Regions from separate parts of the Cohnella massiliensis genome, predicted to be linked through region 1. Evidence: riboswitches for the same ligand, from Rfam matches in the RefSeq annotation. Region 1 holds a riboswitch; each other region holds the start of a gene.
The links. Region 1 has a riboswitch for cyclic di-AMP ahead of B7E11_RS08555 (HAD family hydrolase). Riboswitches for the same ligand answer to the same signal wherever they lie in the genome.
Positions count from the first base shown of each region.

Region 2: it holds a riboswitch for cyclic di-AMP, as region 1 does, so the genes downstream of both, B7E11_RS15155 (CAP domain-containing protein) here and B7E11_RS08555 (HAD family hydrolase) in region 1, are expected to answer to the same signal.
Region 3: it holds a riboswitch for cyclic di-AMP, as region 1 does, so the genes downstream of both, B7E11_RS02520 (C40 family peptidase) here and B7E11_RS08555 (HAD family hydrolase) in region 1, are expected to answer to the same signal.
Region 4: it holds a riboswitch for cyclic di-AMP, as region 1 does, so the genes downstream of both, B7E11_RS00350 (resuscitation-promoting factor) here and B7E11_RS08555 (HAD family hydrolase) in region 1, are expected to answer to the same signal.

Region 1 covers NZ_LT821257.1:397,663-404,763, forward strand. Annotated here, with positions in the region: gene B7E11_RS08535 (IS1380 family transposase) at 1-294, opposite strand, end outside; gene B7E11_RS08540 (aldo/keto reductase) at 621-1,595, shown strand; gene B7E11_RS08545 (acyl-CoA dehydrogenase family protein) at 2,048-3,310, opposite strand; gene B7E11_RS08550 (mannitol-1-phosphate 5-dehydrogenase) at 3,391-4,599, opposite strand; gene B7E11_RS08555 (HAD family hydrolase) at 4,727-5,395, opposite strand; cyclic di-AMP (ydaO/yuaA leader) riboswitch at 5,546-5,691, opposite strand; gene infC (translation initiation factor IF-3) at 5,756-6,247, opposite strand; gene B7E11_RS08565 (DUF445 domain-containing protein) at 6,291-7,101, opposite strand, start outside.
Region 2 covers NZ_LT821259.1:277,097-284,197, forward strand. Annotated here, with positions in the region: gene B7E11_RS29030 (M23 family metallopeptidase) at 1-402, opposite strand, end outside; gene ligD (non-homologous end-joining DNA ligase) at 840-1,727, opposite strand; gene B7E11_RS15150 (hypothetical protein) at 1,948-2,160, shown strand; gene B7E11_RS15155 (CAP domain-containing protein) at 2,286-3,104, opposite strand; cyclic di-AMP (ydaO/yuaA leader) riboswitch at 3,111-3,252, opposite strand; gene ku (non-homologous end joining protein Ku) at 3,655-4,527, opposite strand; gene B7E11_RS29615 (hypothetical protein) at 4,653-4,820, shown strand; gene B7E11_RS15165 (H-type small acid-soluble spore protein) at 4,820-5,005, shown strand; gene B7E11_RS15170 (FAD-dependent oxidoreductase) at 5,096-5,668, shown strand; gene B7E11_RS15175 (sensor histidine kinase) at 5,832-7,101, shown strand, end outside.
Region 3 covers NZ_LT821254.1:19,825-26,925, reverse strand. Annotated here, with positions in the region: gene B7E11_RS02545 (helix-turn-helix transcriptional regulator) at 1-443, opposite strand, end outside; gene B7E11_RS02540 (Gfo/Idh/MocA family protein) at 586-1,881, shown strand; gene uxaC (glucuronate isomerase) at 1,974-3,383, shown strand; gene B7E11_RS02530 (YqaA family protein) at 3,679-4,272, shown strand; gene B7E11_RS02525 (DedA family protein) at 4,294-4,911, shown strand; gene B7E11_RS02520 (C40 family peptidase) at 4,977-5,453, opposite strand; cyclic di-AMP (ydaO/yuaA leader) riboswitch at 5,458-5,602, opposite strand; gene B7E11_RS02515 (hypothetical protein) at 5,806-6,624, opposite strand; gene B7E11_RS02510 (M1 family metallopeptidase) at 6,636-7,101, opposite strand, start outside.
Region 4 covers NZ_LT821241.1:62,612-69,712, reverse strand. Annotated here, with positions in the region: gene B7E11_RS00360 (HD domain-containing protein) at 1-912, shown strand, start outside; gene B7E11_RS00355 (TatD family hydrolase) at 953-1,726, shown strand; cyclic di-AMP (ydaO/yuaA leader) riboswitch at 1,906-2,128, shown strand; gene B7E11_RS00350 (resuscitation-promoting factor) at 2,566-3,552, shown strand; gene rnmV (ribonuclease M5) at 3,799-4,356, shown strand; gene rsmA (16S rRNA (adenine(1518)-N(6)/adenine(1519)-N(6))-dimethyltransferase RsmA) at 4,364-5,263, shown strand; gene yabG (sporulation peptidase YabG) at 5,358-6,242, shown strand; gene veg (biofilm formation stimulator Veg) at 6,312-6,587, shown strand; gene B7E11_RS00325 (small, acid-soluble spore protein, alpha/beta type) at 6,747-6,926, shown strand.

The DNA.
Region 1 (7,101 bases):
GCCGAGCAGCGCGCAGTCCAGCAAATGATCGACAAGCTTAGAGGCCGGGTAGACACAGTTGGCTTTCTGCTCCAGATGGAAGTGATCTTCAATCAGGGCATCCAGACCGATGAGTTCCTTGAATCGAGCGAGGAACTGGAAGTTACCGGCTTCCGTGACGGTGTTGTTGTCGAACGTGACCGGTCTCAACTTCTTCACGATCTGTTTGATTCGGCGACGCTCCGCAAGAATTTCCATTCGGCGTTCGCGGCGTGTTTTTTGTTCTGGCGCATGGTTCGTTGCTTGTGGTACCATGTTGCTAAGGACACTCCCTCTCGTCGGTTATTCTGTGGTGGTTTAACCTTTGACAAGAGGCATGCAGTGTCCTGTTTATTTTGCGAAAAAATTAGCAACTTCTTATGACGGAAAAAACCTGTCACGGCCTGGATCTTTCACTTTTTGACGAGGTTACTTTCCGATTTCATGTTTATACCATTTTTCGATTAGGCAATGTCGGTTAATGTCGAATTTCTCTTAATTTTTTCTACCCTAGTTTTAAAATGAACCGCTTTCTCCTTCTTCCCGTTATTTCTATAATAAAAGTTGTCACGCCATTTCCGAAAAAAAGGAGCGTTGCCACGATGACGATGATCCCGTTGCGAAAGCGCGGCATCGAAGCCAGCCGGATCGCCCTCGGCTGCATGCCGCTCGGCGGCGGCTGGAACCGCGATCCGATCGAGCCCGCGCACGTCAAGGAAGCGCACGAAGCGATCGAGGCCGCCTTGTCGATCGGCGTCAACTTTTTCGATCATGCGGATATTTATACGAGAGGCAAGGCCGAGGCCGTGTTCGGTCAAGTGCTGAAGGAGCGCCCCGGTCTGCGCGAGAGGATGCTGATCCAGTCCAAGTGCGGCATCCGGCTGGAGGACGGACCGGACGAGCCGCAGCGCTACGATTTTTCCAAGGAGCATATTTTGAACAGCGTGGACGGGAGCCTGAAGCGGCTGGGCGTCGAATACCTCGACATCCTGCTGCTGCACCGGCCGGACCCGCTGATGGACCCGGAAGAAGTAGCCGAAGCGCTGACCATCCTGAAGCGGGACGGCAAGGTGCGCGCGTTCGGCGTATCCAATATGAGCGCGGGGCAAATTCGGCTGCTGCAAGCTTCTCTGGACGAGCCGCTGATCGTCAATCAGCTGCAGCTCAGCCTGAAGCATTGCGGCTGGCTCGATCAGGGCGTTCATCTGAACCGCCTCGTGGCGAAGGACGACACGTTCCCGGAAGGCACGCTGGAATATTGCCGCCTGGAGGGCATTCAGTTGCAGGCATGGGGCCCGCTCGACCAGGGGTTGTTTACGGGGCGGAACATCGACGGCGAGAGCGAATCGGTCCAGCAGACCGCGGCGCTGGTCGCCCGGCTCGCCGAGCGGAAGGGCACGACGCGGGAAGCGATCGTCCTCGCCTGGCTGCTGAAGCATCCGGCCGGCATTCAGGCGATTATCGGCACGAAAAATCCGGAGCGGATTCGCGCCTGTCAAGACGCCGAGAAGGTCGAACTGTCGCGCGAGGAATGGTACAAATTGTACGTGAGCGCCCGCGGGCAGCGGATTCCTTAAGCCGCCCCGCGATGAAGGGTCCAAGTTGAGTCGCCACGACTCAACTTGATCGTTAGCGGGTGTGCGAAGGCATTCAGATGGGTAAATTTTACTCAACTGCGTACGGTCGCATGCGTTTGGCGGGTTGGGATGAGTCATCACGACTCAACCGAATCGCTGGCGGGCGTGCGGTGGCGGGCAGATGAGTCATTTTTACTCAAGTTCGTGGGGCCATTTGCGCATGGAGGGTTGAGATGAGTCGCCACGACTCAACTGGATCGGCAGCGGGCGTGCGGTGGCGGGCAGATGAGTCATTTTTACTCAAATGCGTTCGGCTGCATGCGGTTGGCGGTTCAAACGAGCAGCAGCTTTCGCACGGTGAAGAGTTTAAACTAAAAAAGAATCGCTCGGCAGGCCCCGCGCCCGTCCTGGCGATTCTTTTTAATGATCCCGCCTTGGCGGAGAAGGTTTCGTCAGATATTCTCCTCATCGCCGTCCGGCTGCAGCACCGAGTGCTGAGCCGCCGTGTGCAAATCCCGCCACGTCCGGTTGAGCGGGTGATCCTGCCGCAGCGCCGTCATGCCGAGCTGCGGGAACAGCGCCTCCGCCGCGCGGACGGCGGTTCGGGCCGCTTCCCGGCTGCGGCGGCCGACAAGCCGTTCCGCCTCGGGGGAAAGCGCGCCGGCCCGCAAAAAGCCGGCCCATGTCTCGGTCGCCGCCGCATGGAAGCGATCGGCAGCCGCGTCGACCTCCCGCCGCCATTCGGCCAGCGACGACAGCAGCAGCTCCAACTTCCGCGGCTTGACGGCCTCCCAATCGGCTTTGCGCTCGTCCGCAAATCCCGCGCATTCGTCCAGAAAATGCCGGCCGATGCCCAGGACGACGGCGGCGAACGACGTTTGGGCAAACGGCAGAAACGGATACCGGTAAATCGGGTCCGCAAGCCGCGGCGGCTCCATAATGTCGAACGTCATGTCGTCCGGGACGAACGCGTCGTTCACAACGATCGTATGGCTGCCCGTCGCCCTAAGTCCGAAGGCGTTCCAATCGCGAATCACTTCAACCTGCCAGGGCAGAAAAGCGAACGAGCGAACAAGCGGCGGTCTCCCCGCATCGGCCCCACCGGCCCCGTCTGCTTCGCCAACCCTATCCGCCCAGGCTCCACCGGCCCTGCCAGCTCCGTCATCCCTTTCTGCCCAGGCTCCACCGGCCCTGCCAGCTCCGTCATCCCTTTCCGCCCCGGCCCCACCGGCCCCGTCAGCTCCACCTACTCTATCCGCCCCGGCCTCGCCGGCTTCCGCCGCGACAACGACGCAATTCGCCGTAAAGAAGCTCGCGTACAACGCCCCGCTGCAATAGCTCCAGCGCCCCGACACCCGATAGCCTCCTTCCGCGCGCACGGCGCGGCCGGTCGGCAAGCCGCTTCCGGCGATGACCGCCTCGCGCGCCGAAAACAGCTCCCGCGCTCTCTCCTGATCCATCGTCGCCGCGAAAAAACCGCCCCCGGCCCCGATCGTCACCGCCCAGCCGAACGCGCCGTCGATCCACGCCGCCCGTTCGAACGCGCGGAGCGCCTCGGGCAGCGGCGTCATGGCGCCGTTCATCGATTCCGGCACGAACAGCTTGAACAGCTTTTCCTCATAGATCGCTTCGATCAAATCGGAATCAAGCTCGCCTGCCCTCTCCATCGGCCCGGAGCGTTCCCGCACCGAGCGTATCCAACTGTCGTCCTCCAAAAACACCGGCCTCACCCTTGTCGTTATAATCTGCAAAAAAACAAGCCTTAGCCCAGTATAATACCGGGCCAAGGCCGATGTCATTTCGACATATTCCCGAGCGTCGACATATTCCCGAGCGGCGGCCGCATCGCCGCCTGCCGCATTTTCCCGTATTCGGCGGCGACGAGGGCGTGCAGCCGGTTTTTTTCCGGAATTCCCGTCACTCCGGTCAGCGCGTGGGAGACGCCGTATTTGCGGATAAGCTCCTGCAGCCTTACCGCTTCCGGATCGCCCTCGTAATCGAACATCAAGGCGGAGGCGATGGCGGAGACGAGGTGCGGCGCCTCGACCCCGAGCGCCAGCGCCTGGAGCGCGGGGCGAACGAGGCGGTCGTTCGGCGCCAGCTTGCGCAGCGGCGACCTTCCGACGCGAATCACTTTGTCGGCCAGCGCCGGATTGGCGAACCGTTCAAGCGTTTTGCGGATGTATTTTCGATGCTCCAACTCGTTAAAGCCATGCTTTCGAATGAGCATTTCTCCCGTTTCATGAAGCACTTTCTCGACTTTGGAGCGAAGGCGGGCATCCTTCAACGCTTCCTGAATCGTCCGATAGCCGGACAAGTAGCCGAAATAAGCGGCAACGCAGTGACCCGTATTTACGGTGAACAGCTTGCGCTCCGTATACGGCTCCAGCTTATCGACGACCTGAATGCCCCGAATATCCCCGATATCGCCCATATTGCCGGAACGATGAACGACCCATTCGAAAAAAGGCTCGACCTGCACCGCGAGCGGATCTTCGTTTTTTTGCTGCGGAACGATCCGGTCGACGATGGAGTTGGGAAAAGAAACGTAACGGTCCGCCCGTTCGCGGGACTGCTCATCCAGATGGCGGTACACCAGCTTCTTGAGCTGGGCGCTGCCCCCGACGGCGTTTTCGCAGGCGATGACGTTTAATGGCCGTTTGTTTTCCCGCAGGCGGAAAGCGATGCCTTTGGCGAGCGACTCCGCGATATGAGGCAGCGAAGAAGCGCCGACGGCCGTCGTGACCAAGTCCGCTTCGGCGATCGTTTGCCGCAAGGCTTTGTCGTTTTTGACATGGACGGCCGATACGTTGCGCACGACGTTCGTATCCCTGTTTTCGTTGGCCAAGGTGACCGTGTACTGTTTTCTTTGCTGCAGCAGCTCGATCTGTTTCTCGTTGCGGGCGACAAAACAGATCTCATACCCCGACTGCGACAACAGCAACCCGACGAGTCCCCTGCCGATATTGCCCGCTCCGAAATGGACGGCTCTCCTGGATTTCAATATCGTTCTCTCCTCTCCCTTATCAAAAACCCCAGCCTTTACGGTGAAAATAAAATCTGAATTTTCAATTTATTGACGGTGCGGAGCTTTCGCCCCCGCCTCTAGGACAAGTTCGCCGCCGCCGGGTTTAGCGGACGGGCGAACCGGTCAAAAGCGACTCGAAGACGACTTCTTCCAGCGATTTGGCCCAGATGGCTCCCGGAAGCTCCGGAAACTCCAGGCTTTGCGTGATTTCGTTCGGGACGACGACGCAGCGCAGTCCTGCGGCAACAGCGGCACGCGCGCCGTTGGGCGAATCCTCGATCGCGACGGCTTCGTCGTTTGCAATGCCCATCGCTTCAAGCACCTGAAGGTACAATTCGGGATTCGGCTTGACCTCCCGGACATCGTCCTTCGTTCGAATGACTTCGAAATATTCCTTCAGATTAAGCTGCTCCAGGTGCCGGTCGATCCAGGCCCGATCCGAGCTGGAGGCCAGGCCGATTCGCAGGCCGGCCGCCTTGGCGGAATCCAGAAAATGCAGAATGCCGGGCCGGACGGCTTCCTGAAGCATAAGCGCCGCATGGCGTTCCTGAACGGAAACGCGAAACTGGTCCCGATCGATCGGAAGCTTCAATTCCGTCATCAAATATTCGTAAGGATTAAAGGCGTGCAAGCTCGTTCCGATGCATCCGGAGTACATCTCCAGGCTGAGATCGACTTCATACCGCTGGTAAGCTTCGCGAAAAGCGACGTACCAAGCGGTTTCCGTGTCGATGATCGTTCCGTCGAAATCGAAAATAAGAGCTTTGATCATGTTTCGCGGTTCCCTCCTTCATTTTCGCTTATCGTCCGAGAGCGGCGGAAAACGGCGGGAAACGGATATAGGAGAAAAAACAGGGGCCATCATAAAACAAAAAGAGCCCTACCGTGCGGGGGCCCTCACTCTACTTGGTTATAAGCAAAGAAATGACCCATCTCCTGCTGACGAGGTTAGCTGACGGACTCGGGTAGATGGTACCCTACGTTCATCGAAAAGACGAACGACTCGCCCCAAAAACTGGTTCCCCCGCTTCCCGACCTATATAGCCGGAAACTAAGCGTAGTACCACTATACCGTCTTATTTATCATTTGTAAAGGATTGTAAACGCTTAAGTCAGATTTTCTTACATAAATTTATCGCGGCAGTACAAGCACGGCCGCCTGCTTTCCGCTCGTTTGCACGGCCGTTTTTTTCGTTCCGGCGCCTTGCAAATCCTTGAGCATCGCTTCGAGCAGCTCCTTCGCCCGCTGCCCTTCCTTCGCGTTCGTCAGACGAACGACAAGCTGCACGGAGCGGCCCGACTGCAGCAGCTTCTCCGCCTGGCGGAGCTTCGTCTCGTAGTCGTGGTCTTCAATGTGCGGAGTGAGGCGAATTTCCTTCGTTTTAAGCGATTGCGCCTCCGCCCGGTCCTGCTTTTTCTCCTGCTGCCGCTCCTGCTTCGCCTGCCCCCGGGCAACCAGCTTGCAAGGGGGCGGGCTGCTGAGCAGCGAGGCGCATACCAGGTCCGCCTTCAGCCGCTTCGCCAGCTCCAACGCCTCCGCGCGCGGGACGATGCCCAGCGCCTCTCCGTTCAGGCCCGTCAGCTCGACTTCGGAAGCTTTGATTTTCTCGTTCATGATCAGCATTCGCTCGTTCCCTCCGGCCTCGATAATGACCCGATTATAGCACCTATAACATCAAATTGATGCCCTCGAGCGCCAGCCCGATCAAAAAGCCGCATACCGCCCCGTTGACCCGAATCCACTGCAAATCTTTGCCGAGCTTGTCCTCCATCATCGCGATGAGCGTATCGTTGTCCAGCTTGTCCAGATTTTCCTGCACGAGCTTGCCGATTTTGGAGTGGTTTCGCTCGACGATTTGGGAAATTTGCGTCTGGGTCCAGTTTTGAAACGCATTCAACAGCTCCTCGTTGCCTCTTACCCGCTCGATCAGCTTCGCGAGCAGCGGCAGCGCGAAATCCCGCTCGAACCGCTCGCTATGGATCCATTCCAGCGCCCGGTCGCGAAGCTCCTCGATCCAGCGCCGAAGATAGGCTTCGGCGTCCCATTGCTCCAGAAGGCGCGACTTGGCGCCGTCAAGCTCCCGGATCAACGCTTCGTTGCGGTCCAGATCGATCAGCGCGCGCCGCAGCTCGTTAAGCAGCAGCACCCGCAGCGGGTGCCCCTCGTCGGCGGTCATCTCCCGCAGCTTGCCCAGAATCGCGCCCTGCAGCATGTAGCCCAGCTTGTCCTCGCTCATAAATCCGACGAACGCGTTGACGGCGAACCCCATCAAGCCGTTCACCTGAAGGTTTCCGAGTGCCGAAGCCGCCATGCTTCCGAGCTGGTAGCGGGCGGTATCCGAGGAAACGAGGTCTTCCGCCTTGTCCAGCAAAAAGTCCAGCGCCCGCTCCTCGTACCCCCGCTCCAAAATCTCGTTACGCAAGGCCCGCAGAACGGCGGCCGCGTCCGCCTTCTCCGCGATTCGCCGCAGCTCCCCC
Region 2 (7,101 bases), on a different contig from region 1:
GGGAGCGCCGCCGGCTGCAGCGGCCGAGGAGGCCCCGCTGTCGCGCCGATCGAAGGCCGCGTCCGGCCGCGGCGTTTCGCTCCGCAGCCGCATGGAAGCCTTTGCGGCGGCGGCTTCGCCGGCCAGGCGGTCCAGCTCCCGCTTCAGCAGGGCGAGTTCCTTTTCCTTGGCCGCGAGCGCGGACGACAGCGCGCCGGCTTCCTCGGCATGCTTGCCTTCGAGCGCCCGCAGGCGAAGCTCCGAGCGGGCCTCGAGGGCGATCAGAGAGCCGGCTGCGGCCAAAACGGCCGCGGCCGGCAGCAGAAGCATCGTCCTGCGGGAAAGATGATATTGTTTGGCCGAACGGCTCGGTTCCGGAATGACGAGCAGCGACCATTTGACGTTTTTTTTACGCTTGGCCATTTCCTCTCCTTTCCAGACCGAAGATTTGGGGGATTTGCCGATTTGAGCGCTCTATTGCTATTTATTCTTGCAAGGTTATGAACATACCTGAAGTTTTTGTTCGAAAAGGCCGACGAAGGCCGGCCAGGCCCGAGTCCAAGCTATGCGAGCGGAGCGCTTTAGGGGGGGCGAGCCGAATAGGGAGCCGGATGGGGTTGGCTGTGCGTTTTGCCGCTCCTGTTCGCACTGCAGTCGGCGACGCCGTTCTGTGCTTGAATATCGCCGGCCTCGCGTTCTATTATTTTGCGGCCCGCGATTATCGCAGGAGGATTTCGTCCGGGATTTGCGGGACAGCCGCGAAGTCGATCCGGAAACGTTTCGACGCGGTTCGCGGCCCGGGCGCTTGCGCGAATGCTGTCGCCTTTGCTGCGCGCGGCGCGAATCGCTGGCGGCTCGGGCTACAACGTGGAAAGCGACTGAAGCACGCGCCCGAGCGGCTGGGGCTTGCAGCGGCCGATCAAGTCGCCGACCGTCTCCAGCCGCCGCACGATATTGCCCAGGTGGAAGTCCCCGGGCTTCACGTCCCGGCGGACTTCGTCGCGGGTGAGCGGCGTCGATACGGGCGCGCCCGGACGCGCTCTGGGCGTGTACGGAACGGGCAGCGTGCGCCCGGGATGGTGCTGCAAGTAATCGAGATAAATCAACGTGCCGCGGTCTTTTTTCATGCGGGCGACCGTGAACATGTTCGGCTTCATGGCGGTTAAATATTCCGACACGAATTTGCCGAAAGCCCGCAGCTCGTCGAACGTCGGGCCGGGCTCGATCGGCATGACGACCTGCACGCCCGTCGCTCCCGACGTCTTCGCGACCGCTTCGAGTCCGAGCCTGGACAGCATGTCCAGCACGGCGTCCGTCGCTTCCATAAGGCGCGGCTCCTCCTCGACGGACGGATCGATATCGAGCATCCAACGGTCGGGCAGCTCCTCGCCGATCCGCTCGCACGACACGTGGAATTCGAGGCTGTACAAGCTGCCGAGCCAGACGAGCGTCGGCAGCGAATCGAGCACGATGTACTCGATCGATCCGTTTTTGGCCGTGCGGACGAACGGCGGCGCGGGGCGCGGGCAATTTTTTTGATAAAAGGACGTCTCGCCGGCGATGCCTTCCGGATACCGGATCGTCGTCAAATATCGTCCCTGGCTGTGCGGGAGCAAATACGGCGAGAGGCGGGCCAGCGTTTGAACATAGTCAAGCTTGGTAATGCCGGACTCCGGCCATAGCAGCTTGTCGGGGTGGGAAACGTTCAGTTCGTCCTTGCCCATCGTTAACGTAACGTTTTGCGGCATCGCTTTCTCCTCGTCTGTCCGGCGGATTGTCGGCAACCGGCCTTTTCCGAAAATATACGCCAAAATCGGCCGTTTTATCCGCCGGAACATTTTCGCCGGCATGCACAAGCGGCGTTTTGCCTGCATAAACCGAACATAGCGGGAGCAAGGACGCGGCTTTGCCGGATGACGGAGCTTCGCGTTTTTCCTTCCGAACGTTTTCGAAAATGAGGTGAACGCCTTGAGCAATCCGCTGACCGCCGCCGTATTGCTTCTGCTTGTGTTCTGGACGGGAACGGCTCTGTTCATCGCCGTGCATCCGGAATGGTTCCGGAGCTGGGTGCATCGCTTGAGAGGAACGAAGGAGCCCGAAGGAAGAACGTACCTGCCTTATCGGATCGGAGCCCTCGTTTGCGGAATTGCGGGCTTTTTGGGGTTGTCGTGGATTGGGTGAAAATCGAAAGCCGGATTTCGATGCCGATGGCGAAGCGGACGAACGGATTCGGTTAAGCCGACATGAAAAAAAAGGCTGCGCCCCGCCTCATGCGGCTGCGCAGCCTTTTGCTTTCGTCGCGGCGATTAGCCGATAAACATTTGGACCCATACGCCGTTGTAGTAAGCGACCCCGATCTTCGTGAAGTTTTGGCCGAGGATGTTCGCTTTATGGCCGGAGCTGTTCATCCAGGCGTTCATGACTTCCGCGGGCGTTCTTTGGCCCTTCGCGATGTTCTCGCCCGCGTAGTTGAACGACACGCCAAACTGCTTCATCATGTCGAACGGAGAGCCGTACGTCGGCGAAGTATGGCTGAAGTAGTTTTTATTGTACATGTCCTTGGCTTTGGCAAGAGCGACTTCCGACAGCTTGCTGTCCATCGCAAGCGCGCCGAGGCCGGCTTTCGCCCGCTCCGCGTTCACCAGCTTGGCGACTTCCGCGGCGTATTGCGATGTTTGGACGGTCGAGCCCGAGCCCGGGTTCGTGGTGCCCGGATTCGTCGTGCCGGAGCCGTTGCTGCCGGAACCGGCGTTGCCCGAGCCCGCGCTGCCGGAGCCGGCATTGCCCGCACCCGATCCGGCGCTGCCGTTCGATCCGCCGCTCGCATTGCCGGAGCCGGCGTTCGAGCCGGAATTGCCGTTGTCGGCGGACGGCGCGGACGGAGCCGTCGGCTTCGTCACGGTGCCTTGCGACAGGCCTTGCTTGATTTGGTCGAGCAAGCTGTCCAGATCGATGCCGTTAAGCAGACCGTTCAAATCGGAACTATTGATCGTATATTTGAAAGTATGCACGCTCACGTCGGCATTGGATGCTGCGGATGCAGCGCCGGCCGGCAGCGACAAGGCCGTAACCAGAGCGCCGGAAAGAGCCAGAGTACCCCAACGTTTGCTTCCCTTCTTGAACAAAAAGCATTCCTCCCTTTGTTTTGCCTGCGAGGTTAGCTGACGGGTTCGGGTCAAAGAGCGCCCCTGCCGCAATAGCTTCGATTAGCGGCTTCACCCCGAAAACTTGGTTCCCCCGCGTCTGCTCTGCAGACTTTGGCTTTGGAACGCTTAACATTCTATCAATCTTCCGACTCTATTTCATTCTATAAATAATGGTATGGAAGCGCAGGAAAAATAAGACGCCGCGTACAAAATGGCGTCCCGGATAGCCGCTGAGGGCGAAAAATTCGGGCACATTGGCCGGATGGCGGGGCGAGCGAGGCGATGAGGGCGAAAAATTCGGGCGCATCGCCGGATCGCGGGGCAGCGAGCACAGCGACATTTGATTGAGCGTGACCCCGGGTACGGATGCGTCATCCGAAATAACGGTCGCGAGAGACCGTTATTCGAGGAATTTCCCGAACTGCGGGCAAATAGCGGCCCCTGGAGGCCGCTATTATGTCAGAGCGAGGCAGTAAACGGCATCCACCTTTCGGGAGAACTCGGCGAGCAGCGTCAGCCATACGCCCGCTTACGGAGCCGTCTCCTTCGTTTTGCGCCCACGGGCCGTCCGCCGCTTCGGGGCCGCCGGAGCTTCCCCATCCTTCGCTGCCCCTTTGTCCGCCGGAACGGACTTCACCGCTTCCAGGCTCGCTTGCAGCGCCGACATCAAATCGATGACATTGGTTCTCTCGGCGGCCGGCGCGGTGACGACGTCCACGCCTTTGCCCGCGACTTTGCGTTCGATCGCCTCAAGCATCGCCACCCGATAATCGTCCGTATATTTGGTCGGCTCGAAAGGCGCGGACAGCTGCTCGATGAGCATTTTCGCCATATCGAGCTCCCGGTCGTTCACGTTCGCTTGCTGCGGCAAATTCGGAACGGCCTGGAGCGACCGGATTTCGTCCGGGTAGAACATCGTTTCCATGCAAATGCAGTTATCCACCGCCCGGATGGCGGCGAGGCTGCTTTTGCTCCGAATGGCCACTTTGGCGATGCCGATCCGTCCCGAATCCCGCATCGCTTCAAGCAGCAGGCTGTAGGCTCCCGCGCCGGCCTGATCGGGCGACAAATAGTACGTTTTTTGAAAATAAAGCGGATCGATTTCTTCCAGGGCGACAAAATCCAAAATTTTGATCGTTCGCGTATTTTCCGGCTTTACGGCCTCCAGCTCCTCGTTTTCGAACAGCACGAAATGCCCTTTCTCATATTCGTAGCCCCGAACGATTTCTTCCCATTCGGCCGGACGGTCGCAATGGGGGCAGCTGCGCGTATACGAGATGGGAGTCCCGCACTCCTTATGGATATATCTGAGGTGAATGTCCTTATCTTCGGTTGCCGTAAACATTTTCACCGGGACGTGAACGAGGCCAAAGCTGATGGCTCCTTTCCACACGGTATGCATCGCGATTTCACTCCCATCCGAAACGTTTTTGATTTTGTTATCCTCCCCGCGTTTGCATCAAATCAAACCCCTCGGGGGAACTTAAAGCAAGTTTTTATTGTTTCGCTCAAGGAGGGGAAAAGGACATGGCGGAAAATCCGCAGCAAACCGATTCCATTTACGAAGGCAAGGACGAATACGACATGGATGTCGACCGAATGATCAACGAAGGGCTCGGCGGCGGGCAAGTGACGGTCCACAACGGACTGATCGAGGAAACGACGACCGACACGATGGAGGAGGACAGACCCTGATGGACGTCAAGCGGGCGAAGCAAATTTACGAATCCGAAGACATGTTTGCCGTGCAATTGGGCGGAAAATCGGTATGGATCGAAAATGTCGACGTCGCGAACGAAATGGCGACCGTGCGGGTCGGATCCGACCCGCTCAATACGCTGACGGTATCGGTGGAACGGCTGGAAGAGGGCCGGCCGTAACGTCGGGCTTTTGAAAGCGGTCTTTCCGAATGGTATGATAAGGAAGAGCAATCTTTCAATCTTCATTACCATGCGGAAGGAGAATTCACTATGTCGTACGATATCGTCATTATCGGCGGAGGTCCCGCGGGGGCGAGCGCGGCCATTTTCACGTCCAAAGCGGGGAAAAAAACGCTCGTCATCGACAACGATCAAAGCGTAACGAGACGGGCATGGCTGGAAAACCACTACGGAGCCGCGAACATTAACGGGCCCGATCTGGTCGAAACCGGCAAAAAGCAGGCGGCGCAGCACGGAACCGAATTCGTCACGGACAAAGCGGTAAAAATAACCGCCGGCGACGGCTTCATCGCCGTCGAGACCGAGGGCGGAGCTTCGTACGAAGGGCAGCACGTCATCGTAGCGACCGGCATGTTCGCCGATCTCGCGGAGGCGAGCGGCATTCGCACGAAGCCCGGCACCGAGCCCCGCATCAAGACGATTATCGATGCCACTCCCGAGGGGAAAACCAGCCTCGACAACGTCTGGGCGGCGGGAACCGTTGCGGGCGCGAGCATGCATACGATCATTACGGCGGGGGACGGGGCCAAAGTCGCGATCAACGTGATCAGCGAAATGAACGGCGAGCGTTATGTCGACCACGACGTGATGAAGCAAGCGTAAATTCGATCTTTCCGCTTTCGCGAAACCAGGGACACGAGTCTCTGGTTTTTTCTTTTTTCGTTCCAATTCAACCCGGCCGAATCGCCTAACTTTGGGGTTTGATTTTTAACCATAAGCGTTTTAAGATTTAGGCATACAAACGAATATTGTAGGAGCTGCGCCTATGCAACACGATACCGGACACTACAATGATTTCTTGGTGCTGTTCTCCATAACGATCGCGCTCGTTTTTTCTTTTATTTCATTGAACATCCTCCATCTTTTTATCAAAAGGGGAAAAAATAAAGGCCTTCTGCTGTCGGCGTCTTCCCTCGTCATGGGCAAGGCTATTTGGTTCACGCATTATACGGGCATGCGCGCCCTTCATATCGATTTTCCCGTCGCGTATTGCGTGTCTTCCTCGATTTTATCCTTCGCCTTGTCCGTTTTCTCCTCCTATTGGGCGATGCATATCTTGACGAAAAAAGAGATCCGCCGGCGGCATCTGGCGATCGGCGGCCTGCAGATCGGGTTCAATATCCTCGTCCTCCATTACATCAGCTTTTCCGCGATGAAAATGCCGAAGGAAATCGAATACGAGCCGCTTTCGATCGCGATTTCCGCGCTTTTCGCCTTCGGCATTTCGTATATGGCCGTACGCGTTTTGTTCCGCGCGCGTTATCCCGGCGGCATCCCGATCCAGTCCCGTATATTAGGGGCGGTTCTGCTCGGTCTTGCAATCATTGCGACCCATTACGTTTCCATGGCCGGAGCCCGCTTCGTGCCGGAGGACGGTTCCTGGCCGGGACCGGCCGTTCTTCATGAGCGGCAAACGGCGATCGGGATCGGCGCCAGCGTTTTATTCGTCGTTGCGGCCGGTTGGACGAGCATGTTTCTCGACAAGCGGCATGCGCTTAAAAAAGCCGCCGAACACGAAAGCCGCTTCGTCTCCCTGTTCGAAAATTCGCCGGTCATGGTCGTCTGTTACGATCCTCTCGTTCAACGCGTCGTTCATGTCAATTCGGCCGTGATCGAGAGACTCGGCTTTTCGGAGGAAGATTTCTCGGGGATCGATCCGGTCAAGCTCGTGAACGACGCCCAGGAGCGGATGGAGCTGGAATTGAGATCGAGCCTGGCTCTCCGCCTGTCCGAGCCCCAGCAAGTGGAATTCCATCTGGTCAACCGGTTCGGGAACGAGATGCTGGTTTCCGGTACCTTTTTCCCGTTGATCCAGGAAAATCGGCTGCTTTTGTACGCTGCGGGAAGAGACATTACCGAGGAGCGGGCGACCGAGCTGGAACTGGTTCGGGCAAAGCGGGAGGCCGAAGTCGCGCGCGCCGCCAAAAACCGGTTTCTGGCCGCCATGAGCCACGAAATTCGAACGCCGCTGACGGGAATCGTCGGCATCAACGAGCTGCTGCAGAACTCGCCGATCAACGAAAGCCAGCGCGAGC
Region 3 (7,101 bases), on a different contig from region 1:
TCGTAGCCCGGCGGTTTGTTCCGGATTTCGGCGACGATGCGGCGGATCGTGCCGGCGACGGCTTTTTGTTCGGCGAGCGGGAGCCGGATGACATGGCTTTTCTGCTCGAACGGGCTGAGCAGCAGCTTGGCGTGAGGGCCGCCCCGTTCCCGGATGAAGGCGTCGCCGAAATGGATGACGACCCGCTCGTGGCCGGATTCGCCGGCGTGCAGCGTTTTGTGCAGCTCGTTTTTGGCGATGAAGACGAGGTCTCCCTGCTCCACCGTGTACGTGCGGTCTTTTACAAAGTAAATGCGCTTGCCGGACAGCAGGTAGTAAATTTCGTAATACGAGTGGAAATGGTCGGATTGCATCGTGTACGGTCCGCTTCGTCTTACGTATTCCACGAAGTGGTCCGTTTCGAGGCCGTAACGGCTCGTTTCCCATGCGGTCGGCGGCTGCATGCGTCGGTCTCCTTTCGAATGCGGGAACAAAAAGCAAAATATGCGGGGTTTCTCGGAAAAAGGGCATCATTTTAGCAGAATTATAGCATTTCGTTGCTTTAGAATAAAAGCAATTCCCGCATATCGAGAGGAGAACGCCATCATGTCAGCGAAAAAGAAATACGTACTGGTCGGAACGGGCGGCAGAGCCGAATTTTTCTATGGCGCTATTGCAAGCGATTTCAGGGAAACGTCGGAGCTGCTCGCGTTTTGCGATATCAACCAGACGCGCATGAACTACGCCAACAAGCTGCTGGCCGAAAAATACGACTACCCGAGCGTCCGCACGTACAAAACCGACGAGTTCGACCGCATGATCGAAACGGAGAAGCCGGATTTCGTCATCGTCACGAGCGTGGACCGCACGCACCATACGTACATCATCCGGGCGATGGAGCTCGGCTGCGACGTCATCACCGAGAAGCCGATGACCGTCGACGAGAAAAAATGCCAGGAAATCGTCGACGCGGTCGAGCGCACCGGACGCAACGTCCGCGTGACGTTCAACTACCGCTACGCGCCGCACCATACGAAGGTCCGGGAGCTGATCGAGTCCGGCGTCATCGGCAAAGTGAACGCCGTTCATTTCGAATGGCTGCTCAACACGAAGCACGGCGCCGACTATTTCCGGCGCTGGCACCGCGACAAGCGCAACAGCGGCGGGCTGCTCGTGCACAAGTCGACGCACCACTTCGATCTCGTCAACTTCTGGATCGGCTCGCAGCCGGAAACGGTGTTCGCGTTCGGCGACCTGCTGTTCTACGGCCGCGAAAACGCCGAGCAGCGCGGCGTGACGAAATTTTACGAGCGCGCGACCGGCAACCCGAACGCGGAAGGCGATCCGTTCGCGCTGCCGCTGGACGGCAACGAGCATCTGAAGGCGATGTACCTGGACGCGGAACACGAGGACGGCTACCGCCGCGACCAAAGCGTATTCGGCGACGGCATCAGCATCGAGGATACGATGGGCGTCATCGTTCGCTACCGGAACCAGGCGATTTTGACGTATTCGCTGACCTCGTATGCGCCGTGGGAAGGCTACCGGATCGCGTTTACGGGCAGCAAGGGACGTCTGGAGCTGGAGGTCGTCGAAACATCGTACGTCAACTCCGGCGGCAAAAAGTCGGACGAAGGGGCGCTCGAAGGCATCCGCTTCACCGTGCTGCCGATGTTCGGCGCACCGTACAAAGTCGAGTTCGAAAAGAAGCAGGGCGGCCACGGCGGCGGCGATCCGGTGCTGCTGAACGATCTGTTCGGGGTTCCGGTTCCCGACAAGTTCAACCGCGCGGCGAACCATGTCGACGGCGCGAGGTCGATTCTGACGGGCATCGCGGCGAATCGTTCCATCCGGACCGGGCAAGCCGTGCAAATCAACGATCTGGTCAAGTTCCACAACTAGCAATCGGACAATCGGGAGCGGGCGAAGCGGCGAAGGCTTCGTCCGCTTCGCCATGACGGTTCGGGAAGCATAAGCGAAGGAGACGAATGCCGATGAAGCCTTTTTTGGACGATAACTTCCTGCTGGGCAACGAGACCGCGGTCAAGCTGTATCACGATTACGCGGCCAAAATGCCGATCATCGATTATCACTGCCATTTGAGCCCGAAGGAAATCTACGAGAACCAGTCGTACGAAAATCTGACCCAGGTGTGGCTGTACGGCGACCACTACAAATGGCGGGCAATGCGCACGAACGGGGCCGAAGAAAGCCTCGTGACCGGCGGGGCGGGCGTGTCCGACTACGACCGGTTTCTGGCATATGCGAAAGCGGTTCCGGCGGCCGTCGGCAATCCGCTGTATCACTGGTCCCATCTGGAGCTTCGGCGGTACTTCGGCGTCGAGGAAATTTTGAACGAGAAAAACGCTCCGGTCATTTGGGAAAAGGTGAACGCCCGGCTCGCCCAAGGCGGCTTTTCCGCCCGCGACCTGATCGTCAAATCGGGCGTCGAGGTCATCTGTACGACGGACGATCCCGTCGATTCTCTGGAATATCACCGGCTTATCAAGGACCTGCCGGATTTCGAGGTCAAGGTGCTGCCGTCGTTCCGTCCGGACAAGGCGCTCGAAATTCGCCGGGCGACGTTCCTGCCGTGGCTGAAGCAGCTGGAGCAGGCGGCCGGCCGGGAGGTGCGCGATTACGACGCGCTGCTGGCTGCTCTCGCCGAGCGGATCCGCTTCTTCCACGAGACGGGCTGCAGGGTTTCCGACCACGCGCTGGACGCGATGGGCTACGCGGAGGCGACCCGGGACGAGGCCGCGGCGATTTTCGCCAAGGCGCTGGCGGGCGAGCCGATCGACGCGGAAGAGGAACGGAAGTACAAGACGTTCACGCTGCTGTTTTTGGGCCGGGAGTACGCCAAGCTGGACTGGGCGATGCAGTTCCATATGCACGCGCAGCGCAACAACAACAGCCGCATGTTCGAGAAGCTCGGTCCGGATACGGGCTACGACTCGATTTACGACGGCCCGGTCGCGGGTCCCCTGGTCCGGCTGCTGGACGCGCTGGAGCGGGACGACGCGCTGCCGCGTACGATCGTGTACTCGCTTAATCCGAACGATCTGTACGCGCTCGGCACGGCGATCGGAAGCTTCCAGGGCGGAGGAGTTCCGGGCAAAATCCAGCTGGGCTCGGCCTGGTGGTTCAACGATACGAAGGACGGCATGCTGGACCAGCTCAAGGCGCTCGGCAACACGGGGCTGCTGGGACGGTTCGTCGGCATGCTGACCGATTCGCGCAGCTTCCTGTCGTATACGCGCCATGAGTATTTCCGCCGCATCCTGTGCAACCTGCTCGGCGAATGGGCCGAAGACGGGGAAGTGCCGCGGGACTTCGATTTGCTGGGCGGAATGGTCCAGGACATCAGCTACCGGAACGCGAAGGCCTATTTCCAATTCGGTTAAATCCGAGCGCATCCGAAGCATCAGCCGCTTCGACACGGTTCGTTCCTATCGGGACGGCCGGTCCGGGGCGGCTTTTTTTCGCGGCCGGGAAGGAAAAGACGACGAAGCCGGCTTTACCCGCTTTTGCCCGCCTCTTTCGAAAACTCCCTGCATCCTTTTTTTTGCGCCAACGTAACCCTTAATGTAGCCTTTTTGCCCCGCCTAAAGTCCAGTCCGAAAACCGACGCAGGTTCATGACGGGCCGTGCAGCGATTCTTTATAATAAAACCTGCAGGCCGTAAAAGAGGAGAACAGAATGTTTCAAAATTTGGTCGACATTTTTTTGGAGTTTGGCGTCTGGGGATTGGCGATTCACTCGTTCGTCGATGCCATCATTTTTCCGATTCCGGCCTTTTTTCTGCAGGTATCGTTAAGCCTTGTCGACCCTTCGTCGGCGTTATGGTACGCGACCGTGGGCTATATCGCCTGTTTGCTCGGAACGCCGGTAGGGTACGGGATCGGCAAGCTGCTGGGTCATTCGGTGCTCTACAAATTGCTGAAAAAGGAATGGATCGACAAGGCAACCGCCATGTTCCAAAAAAACGGCGAGGCGACCGTGCTTATCGGCGCGTTCACTCCGATTCCGTTCAAAGTGTTTACGATCATGTCGGGGTGTTTGAAGTTTCCTCTATGGAAGCTGATCGGCTATGCCGCCATAGGCCGGGCCGTCAAATTTTACGTCGTCGGGTTTTTGTTTTACTATTATGGCCGGATGGCGGAGAGCATGGTCAAGGACGTATCGCTCTACATTTTCGTGATTTTCGTTCCGATTCTCCTCCTGGGCCTATGGCTGAAGCGAAGACACGACCGAAAGAAGCAGGCGCGAAACGCCGAGCAACAGCAACTGTAAGGTGCGGCAAGGGGCTGGCAAATGGAATTGCTGGAATACATCGAACGATTGTTTTCGCAATACGGCTATTGGGTGCTGCTGATCGGCCTGCCCCTGGACGCGATCGCGCTGCCGATTCCCCCCGGCAATACGACGCTGGCGTTAACCGGATATTTGGCGTCGCAACGTATTTTGGCGTGGCTTCCGGCGCTCGGTTCCGCTTACTCGGGCGCGGTGATCGGCATTACGGCGACTTACTGGCTCGGACGCAAGATCGGGGCTCCGCTTGTCGAAAGATACGGAAAGTGGCTGTTTCTCAAACCCGACCATGTGGCAAAAACGCGCAAAGCATACGACCGGTACGGAAGCAAAGTGCTGTTGTTCAGCTATTTTCTGCCGGGCATCCGCCAATTCATCGGTTATTTCGCCGGCATTATCCAAGTGCCGTACCGTTCTTTCGCACTGTACGCCTACACGGGCTGCGCCTTGTGGGTGAGCGCCTTTTTCCTGATCGGGTACGGATTCGGGGACCAGTGGGAGATCGTTTTCGGGTTAGTCGAACGGTACATGAAATTCGTTTTCGCGGGGCTGTGCGCGGCCGCCGCCGTCGTCTTCGGCTTGAAGTGGCGGCGCAGCCGGCTGGAGCGGGCCGGACGGTGACCCGGTGAGGAGCATGACAAAGGGCCTCCTGCTAGCGACAGGAGACCCTTGGCGATACTAGCGGCTTACGCTTTGTAAGCGGCCACTGCCTCGTACGTTGCGTCGTCCAGGACGCGGCGCGCGCCGAGGTAGCGTTTTGCGTAATAGCTTTCGTCGAGGTCGGTTACCGTAACCCCTTTGGATGTCGAAGCGTGGGCGAATTTGTTGTTTCCGACATATACGCCAACGTGAGATACGCCTTTGCCGTTCGTGTTGAAGAACACGAGGTCTCCCGGGCGCAGCTCGCTTTGCTCGACTTCCGTTCCGGTCTCGAACTGGTCTTTGGACGAACGAGGCAGCTTGATTTCGAACTTCTTGAATACGTAGGACGTGAAGCCCGAGCAGTCGAACCCGCTGGTCGTCGTTCCGCCGTATTGGTAGTCGACACCGATCAGATCGGTGACCTCGTCGTTCAGCTTGGAGCCCGCAGACGCGGTTCCCGCCTGAAAGGCCAGCAAGAACGCGAATGAGAAAGCAAGAAAACCGAGTGACAACTTCCGCAAAACAAGTGACTCCTTCCAATGCCTACGAGGTTAGCTGAAGGGTTCGGTAGAAGGTTCCCTATGATTCCTGCTAGCGAAGCGGAATCAATTCACCCGGCAAATCTGGTTCCCCCGTTTCCCTGTGCAAGGAAATTCGGCAGTTTTCGCACATGAGAATTAATTATTCGCGCAGTGGGAGTCTTTTCCTGCCGATAAAAGATTAGAATTCGTTAATATAAAGTTAAGAAAGCTTTAATAAACGCGAAAAAACCGGAATGAAAACGAAAAAAGCTATTCCAGGCGCTGCGAATCGCGGCGACGGAATAGCTTTTTTGGCGAACGTTTGCAGGGCGAGGGGCGGGGAGAACGCCGGTCAGGCGGCCGAATCGGCCTTCCATAACGCGTATTGGGAGGCCGAGGTCCAGACGGCCATCATGGTTCGGACGAATTGAAACGCTTGGTGAACCGCGACGGAAATAAATCCGGTCCAGAACATCGTCGCGCCCGTGACGGCGACCGAAGCCGCCGCGCCGATCCCCGTCAGCAACAGCGTAACGGCGGCCAGCGGCAGCGCTTTGGCGCACGCGCGGGCAAGCCCTTTGACGATGCCATCCTTAGATACGGCGCCGAACTGCATGAATTGGAACAGCAGATGAACGATAAAAATCCAGCACATCCAGACGGCGGCGTAAGGGAGCATTTTCAACGCCCACGACTCGACGGAAAATTGCGCCAGAAATTGCGATTTGGCGAAGGGGAGGAGCCATAAAGCCGGCAGAAAAGCCAATGCGTTCTCCAGCAGGTACAGCAGAACGACCGGCTTCCACGCGCGGCGCATGCCGGTGAGCATCCGGGTTCCCCGCTCTTCGTCGGCGTGATGGAAGGAATAGTACAGGCCGGCGTTCAGCAGCGGCGTGAGCACCATGCGGAGAAGCAGCATTCCCGCCAGCATAAGGAGAGCTTCGTTCATGAGGTCGGTTTTGGTCAGGCGGAATTGGGCCTCGATCAGGAACAGCCGGACCGCGTTGCCGTTCGGGTGCCCGTCGGGGTAACGGGCGAGGATCGGCGTGACGACCGAATCGATAAATCGGTACAGAAAGAAGCCCCACAGCAGCCGGTACAAAAACAGGGCGACCAGCACGTATTTATGCCGGGAGGTCAAACTCCATCCCTCGCGGATTATTGAGCGCATCTCGTTTCACCTCACCAGGCCAGGATGCCGAGCAGACCGTCCACCAGCTTGGTCAAGCCGATATTCCAGCGGGTCCGAACGGGTTCGTCCACATCGGTTTTCAAAAAGTTGTTATACCGGTAATTGTCGAGCACGACCGCCATTTCGGGATCGACCGCCACGAATTGCAGCGGCGATTCGTGTTTGACCTGGAACTGCACGTGCTTTTGCGCGCCGTCCCATGTTTTGCGCAGCTTTTCGCCGTTGGCGAATTGGAACCAGACCGATACCGGTTCGGGACTGCCGCCGCGCTTCAGCACGACCCTGGATTCGTAAACGTTCTGATCGTTCAGGCGCGATTCGATCGATTCGACGGAGAAGTCGGCCATTTGGCCGTTTTGGACGTACGCATGGAAAAACTCGGTCCATTTCTTTTTCGTCACGCTCTCGACGACTTTCTGGAAGTCGTAAGAGGATGGGTGCCTGAACCGGTACGTC
Region 4 (7,101 bases), on a different contig from region 1:
GGGGACACGAATATCAACCGGATTTTGAAGGAGGTCGGCCGCGATTTTCCCGAACGGGTTGCCGCCGTCATTCGCAAAGACTACGACAAGCCGATCGTCATCAGCCTCGTTTCCAGCCAGATGGATGCCGACCGCATGGATTACTTGCTCCGGGATGCGTATTTTACCGGCGTCAACTACGGCACCTTCGACCTGGACCGGATTTTGCGGGTGCTGAGGCCTCATCAAGGGCGTATCGTCGTCAAGGAAAGCGGGATGCATGCCGTCGAGGACTATTTGATGTCGCGTTATCAGATGTATTGGCAGGTATACTTCCATCCCGTTACGCGCAGCTCGGAAATCGTGCTGAGGCAAATTTTCCGCAGGGCGGACGAGCTGTACCGGAGCGGGTATGCGTTCGGTTTTATGCTCCCGCAGCTCAAGCATTTGTTTGAAGGCACGATGACGGTGGAATCGTATTTGAGCTTGGACGAATCGATGGTTCAGGCGGCATTCGGACAGTGGATCGGCGAGCGGGACGAGCTGCTGGCGGACTTGTGCTCGCGATTTCTTCATCGCCGCTTGTATAAATATATTTCGCAGGACGCGCTGGACGAGGCGTTGATCGAGCGCATTCGCAAGGAGTGGGCCCGCATCGGCCTCCATCCCGGTTATCACCTCGAGGTGGATACGCCGGTGGATCTGCCTTATGACGTGTACAAGCCCGGAGCGGCGCTGGACGCCTCGGAAAAGCCGCCGATTTTGCTGCTCGACAACAAGGATCGGCTGACGGAAATCTCGGTCAAGTCGGACATCATCCGTTCGATCACGGGCTTGCACCGGGGAAATTACTATTTGTATTATCCGGAAGACGAGGTTCGGAGGAAGGCAACGGAATTGGAGCCGGAAATCCGCGAGCTTTTCGGAATGTAAAAAAAAGAACTTGCAAAAGCAAAAGGAGACGCCATACGCTATGTTATTCGACACGCACGCCCACCTGGATTCGCCAAAGTTTGACAGCGATCGCGAGGAGGTCATCGCCCGCGCGCGGGAAGCCGGCGTCGAAACGATCGTCAATATCGGCTTCAACCGGGAGACGATCCCGACGACGATGGCGCTCGCGGAGAACTATCCGTTCATTTACGCCGCCGTCGGCTGGCACCCGACCGACGCGATCGACATGAAGTTTGAGGACGATTTGGCCTGGATCGAACGCTTGTGCGCCCATCCGAAGGTGGTGGCGATCGGCGAAATCGGGCTTGACTATTATTGGGATACGTCTCCGAAGGACGTTCAGCACGCCGTTTTCCGGGAGCAAATCCGTTTGGCCAAACGCCTGCGCAAGCCGATCGTCATCCATAACCGGGACGCCCACGAGGACGTCGTCCGGCTGCTTCGCGAGGAAGGCGCCTCCGAGGTCGGAGGGATCATGCACTGCTTTTCCGGAAGCTGGGAAACGGCCAAAAAATGCCTCGACATGAACTTCTATATTTCGTTCGGAGGACCGGTTACGTTCAAAAATGCAAGGGTTCCCAAAGAGGTGCTCGCGAACGTGCCGGACGACCGTTTTTTGATCGAAACGGACGCCCCGTATTTGACTCCGCACCCCTACCGAGGGAAGCGAAACGAGTCCGCTTACGTGCGGTTCGTAGCGGAGGCAGCAGCGGAAATAAAAGGGAAATCCGTGGAAGAAATTGCAAATTTAACGACCGAAAATGGTCTCGCCTGTTTTCGTCTACCAAGATAAAACGCTAACAATCGAAGAAAAATCATTTAGTTATGCGAAAAAACTGGTTTTTGATCGATGAAACCTAAAAATTCAGCTTTATTTCGTTCAAAAATGGAGGATTTCGCGCTTTGACCCTTCTTTACACCTTTGGCGCCGAGAGGTTATCATCTAATCCAAGAGTTTGAATATGGCATCCCTTTTCCAGTGCGCTGAGTCTCCGAACGGAGAGCGGGGGACCCGACGCGGAGGACCGGTTCGTACGCGAACCGCGATTTCTGCGGCCGAGTAATCTTGGGGTGAATTTTGCTGGCAACCGAAGCATCCGTCCAGGCCGGACGGTCCGTCGGATTGCGGGCGGATAGGGCCGCTCTCTTGGCCCGAACCCGACAGCTAACCTCGCAAGCGTATGAGAGAGAGGTCACCTCGTGCTGCCCATTTCCCTTTCGACGTCGCAAGCGGAGCCACGAACAGATCCTCTGTCCGTCGGCTTTTTTTGTTGTCCGTTTTTTGCGGGAGGAAGAGGCGAATGTTTTCGGGCGGCGGGTTGGTGCCGTTTACTGGTGAACGACGGCCGGGTGCTTTCGTGCGAAAGCCGCTCCGTGCGAAGCCCAGCGCCGTTAACCAAAAGGATAGTCGCGTCAGACGAAGTCATGCTTAGGCAGTCGACGGCGGGGCTATGAAGGAGGAACGAGAAAATGGGAACCGTTCCTGTCGGGAACACCCATGATCCACGACCGACCGGCAAGCTTTTCGCAGCGCGATGGAAGCATGAGCATTTGCGTTTGATCCTGCTCAGCGCAATTCTCTCTTTTGCTATGACCATCTTGTTCTTATTGCTGCTACACGGCGCGTCCGCCATGAGCGTAACCGTCGTGGACGGCGGGACGACAACCGTCATCAAAACGAAATCGTCCGATGTGCGATCGCTGCTCTCGGAGCACAACATCACCGTCGGCCCGCACGATCAAATATCCCAGCCGCTCGATGCCGAGCTGCAGGAGGGCAGCACGATCGCGATCGATCGCGCCGCGAAAGTCGTCCTGCAGGCGGACGGGAAGAAGGAGATCAAATATACGACCGCAGATTCCGTTCAGGAAGTTCTGCACGCCTCGAACCTCTCGTTATCGGCGGACGACCGGGTAACGCCCGACAAGTCGGCGCCGGTTACCGAAGGCATGACCATTCAGGTGCTGAGAGTGGATAAAGAGGTCGTGGAAACGTCGCATCCGGTGACGTTCGCCATCGTGGAAAAGCAGGACCCCACGCTGCCCGAGGGCAGCAAAAAAGTGATCCAAACCGGCAAGGAAGGCACGCTCGTGACGAAAACCGAGCGCGTCTATGTCGACGGTCGCCTGGTCAGCGACCAGCTGGTATCCAAAACGATCACGCAGCCGTCCGTGCAGAAAATCGTCGCGGTCGGCACGAAGAAAAAAGAGCCCGAAGTCACGACGTTGTCCTACGACGCTTCGGCTAACGGCACGGTTCAGCTTAACGGAAAGTCGGTCAAAGTGAAGCAGGTGCTGAAGAACGTCAAGCTTACCGCCTATACGGCGGGCCCGGAATCTACGGGCAAGGACGTAGGCGACGAGGGCTACGGCATTACCGCATCCGGAACGAAGGTGTCGGAGGGCCGCACGATCGCGGTCGATCCCGACGTCATTCCGCTCGGCTGGTGGGTCTACATCGATGGCATCGGCTTCCGCCGAGCCGAAGACACCGGCAGCGCCATCAACGGCAAAAAAATCGACGTGTATTTCGACAGCGAGAGCCATGCGAAGAAGTTCGGCTCCAAAAAAGGATACACCGTATACGTCATCGGCCCTGTCAAGCCTTCCGCCGACTAAAGCGGAGGCGCAAGGGCGATTCCCGGTCGTGCCGGATCCGCCGCCGCGGTCCGGACGGCCGGACGGCGTCAATCGGGGATGCCAACCGTAGACGCCGAAGAACGAGCACATTTGACATAGATAGCGGCAATTGCAGGGAAGGGGCTTTCGGGCCTCTTCTTTTTTGCATGGGCAAGGTTATAATAACGAGTAGGACTTTGCCCGTCCTTTGGGCGAACCCGAAGAACGGAGCGGAAGGATCAAGCGATGATTCAGGAAATGATTGTGGTGGAAGGCAAGGACGACACGGCCGCCATCCGGCGGGCGGTGCAGGCCGATACGATCGAAACCGGCGGCTCGGCGATCGGCGAAGACGTGCTGCGGAGAATCGAGCTGGCGCACAAGCGGCGCGGCGTGATCGTATTTACCGATCCGGACGCTCCGGGGGAGCGGATTCGGAAAATCGTCGCCCAGCGGGTGCCGGACTGCAAGCACGCGTTTCTGACGCGCGCGGAGGCGAGAGGCAAGGACGGCATCGGCGTGGAGCATGCGTCCGACGAGGCGATCCGCCGGGCGCTTGCGCAGGCGAGAAGCGGCGAGGCGGCGCCGGAGGCCTCGGGGGAGGCCGACATCGCCTGGTCCGATCTGATGGACGCCGGACTGATCGTTCACGCCTCGGCGGCGCGGCGCCGGCAGCGGATGGGGGAGCTGCTCGGCATCGGATACGCCAACGGGAAACAATTTTACAAGCGCTGCGTCATGTTCCGCATCTCGCGGGAAGAGTTCTTGAACGCGTTAACGCAGCTGGAGCGGGAAGGACTGTAGGCGGAAGATGAACAACAACGGATCGCGCGGGGGAGCCGACATCGCAACCCCGAACCGGACGAAAGACATTATTCGCAGGCACGGCTTTACGTTCAAGAAAAGCCTGGGGCAAAACTTTTTGACCGACAAAAACATTCTCGATAAAATCGTCGCGGCGGCCAACCTCGGCCCGGAAGCCGGAGCGCTGGAAATCGGGCCCGGCATCGGCGCGCTGACGGAGCGCCTCGCGCAGGAGGCGGGGCAGGTGGCGGCCGTGGAGATCGACGACCGGCTCATTCCGATTCTCCGCGAGGTGCTGTCGGTCTACGACAACGTCACCGTGCTGCACGCCGACGTGCTCAAGGCCGATCTGCGCTCGTTATGGCAGGAGCGCTTCGCCGGCTGCGAGCGCGTCAGCGTCGTCGCGAACCTGCCGTATTACGTTACGACGCCGATCATCATGAAGCTGCTGGAGGACCGGCTGCCGATCGAAGCGATCGTCGTGATGGTGCAGAAGGAGGTCGCGGAGCGCATGGCCGCCTCGCCGGGCGGCAAGGATTACGGATCGCTCAGCATCGCCGTGCAGTACTACTGCGAGCCGGAGTATGTCTGCACCGTGCCGCCGGGATCCTTCATCCCGGCGCCGAACGTCGACTCGGCCGTCATCCGGCTGAAGCGCCGCGGCGAGCCCGCCGTGGAGGTGCGGGACGAGGCGCGGTTTTTCCGCATCGTCCATGCCGCGTTCGCCCAGCGCCGCAAAACGCTGCACAACAACCTGGCGGCGTTCGCCGGCAAGGAGCGCAAGGGCGAGCTCGCGGACGTTCTGACGGCGTCCGGCATCGATCCCGGACGCAGGGGCGAAACGCTGTCGCTCGCGGAGTTCGCCCGTCTCGAGGGCGCCCTGGCCGCTGCGGGCATCGTGAAGTGAAGTAAACGGGACGCCGAACCGACGACGCATCGGTATTTGCCCTGCACCATGTGGCATTCGCCTCCATAGGATAGACGAAAGAGGTGATTTGCCCATGAAGCAGGGGGATTTGGTCGTCCGCAAATCGTACGGCGGTGACATCCTTTTCCGAATTGCGGCGCTATCCGGCCGCTTGGCGATTTTGCGCGGCACGGATTATCGTTTGCTTGCGGATTCGCAGGTGGAGGATTTGCACTCGGTGCGGAACCCGGACGAGCTGGGCGGAACCCGGCAGGTACGCATCCGGGCAAACGAGTCGCTTCGGCGGATGAAGGAAGAAAGGGCGCAGCTGCGGCCGCATGGCGGGCAGGCCCAGCAGCTCGGCTACGCGCCGCGCCGCGACCCTTACTTCGAGCTGCCCGGAAAGGTGCTCCATCTCGACGGGGATCAGAACTACCTGAAGAAAAGCATGGCCGTGTACGAGCAGCTCGGCATTCCCGCGAATGGCGCTCATTGCCACGAGTCGCAAATGCCGCAAGTGCTCATGCAGCTTCTTCCCCGGGTAAAGCCGGATATCGTCGTCGTCACCGGCCATGACGGGGTCCTCAAGCAGAAAAACGATACGCAGAGCCTCAGCAGCTACAAAAACTCCTTCAATTTCGTCCGGTCGGTGCAGGTGGCCAGAGAATACGAAAAGCATCGGGACTCCCTGGTCGTCATCGCGGGGGCGTGCCAGTCCCATTTCGAGGCCATCCTTACGGCGGGGGCCAATTTCGCGAGCTCGCCGGGCCGCATCATGATTCACGCGCTGGATCCCGTGTACGTAGCCGTACGGGCGGCGTTCACTCCTTTTCGCGACACGATCAACATCGCCGACGTCATCGCCCACACAATCAGCGGCATTCAGGGCGTCGGAGGCGTCGAAACGATGGGGAAATATCGGATTGGGCTGCCAAATCCAAAAAACATCGTTGACAAAAAAACGGAAACGCTGATATAATATTTTTTTCGATTTGACAAACCACCTCCCTTTAGTTATAATTTACAGGGAAAGAGGTGGTAGTGGATCATGGCTAAAAACACGCTTATGGAGATCAAGCGGAGTTTGGAACCCCATGTCGGCTCCAAAATCATGCTCCGCGCCAATGGTGGACGCCGCAAAACCGTCGAACGAACCGGCGTGTTGGAAGAGATCTACCCGTCCGTTTTTATTGTCAAGCTGGACCAGGAACAGAACGCTTTCAAGCGGGTTTCGTACAGCTACGCCGATATTTTGACCGAATCCGTGGAAGTGATGGTTTGCAACGATGACGGCCAAGTTCGAATCAACTTCATGTCGCATTGACACGGTTTTACACACACGGGCAACCGGGCGCCAAGCGCACAGGTTGTCCGTTTTGCGTGTTCGAAAGCCCGAGGGGGATATCGATTCGCCGCAACGGGGCATCCTAAGTCCGGGCGCACAGGTTTGTCGCCACTTGCTTCTGAAAAAGGAGGCGTTCCGATGGGCCGCAGAAGGAGCACGATGTCCGAGCAGTTCAAGGCCGAGCTGGCCAAGGACCTCGGCTTTTACGGCACGGTCGAGCGTGAGGGCTGGGGCGGCATTCGCGCCAAGGATGCCGGGAATATGGTCAAGCGCGCGATTCAGATCGCCGAACAGGCCGCAGCCAAAAAACCGCAATGAAGCGGGAGGCAGGGCAAGGACGCCGACGGGAAGGCGCTGCCGCCGCCCTGCCTCGGCCTTTTCTTTGCAATCGCTCTCAAGGCCGCTGCCGCGCCTTTTTTAACCTAAATCGCAATTCCGCCGGGGGTTTGTTATAATATGTAAAGCTTTCGACCGCTTTAACGAACCGGTTTTA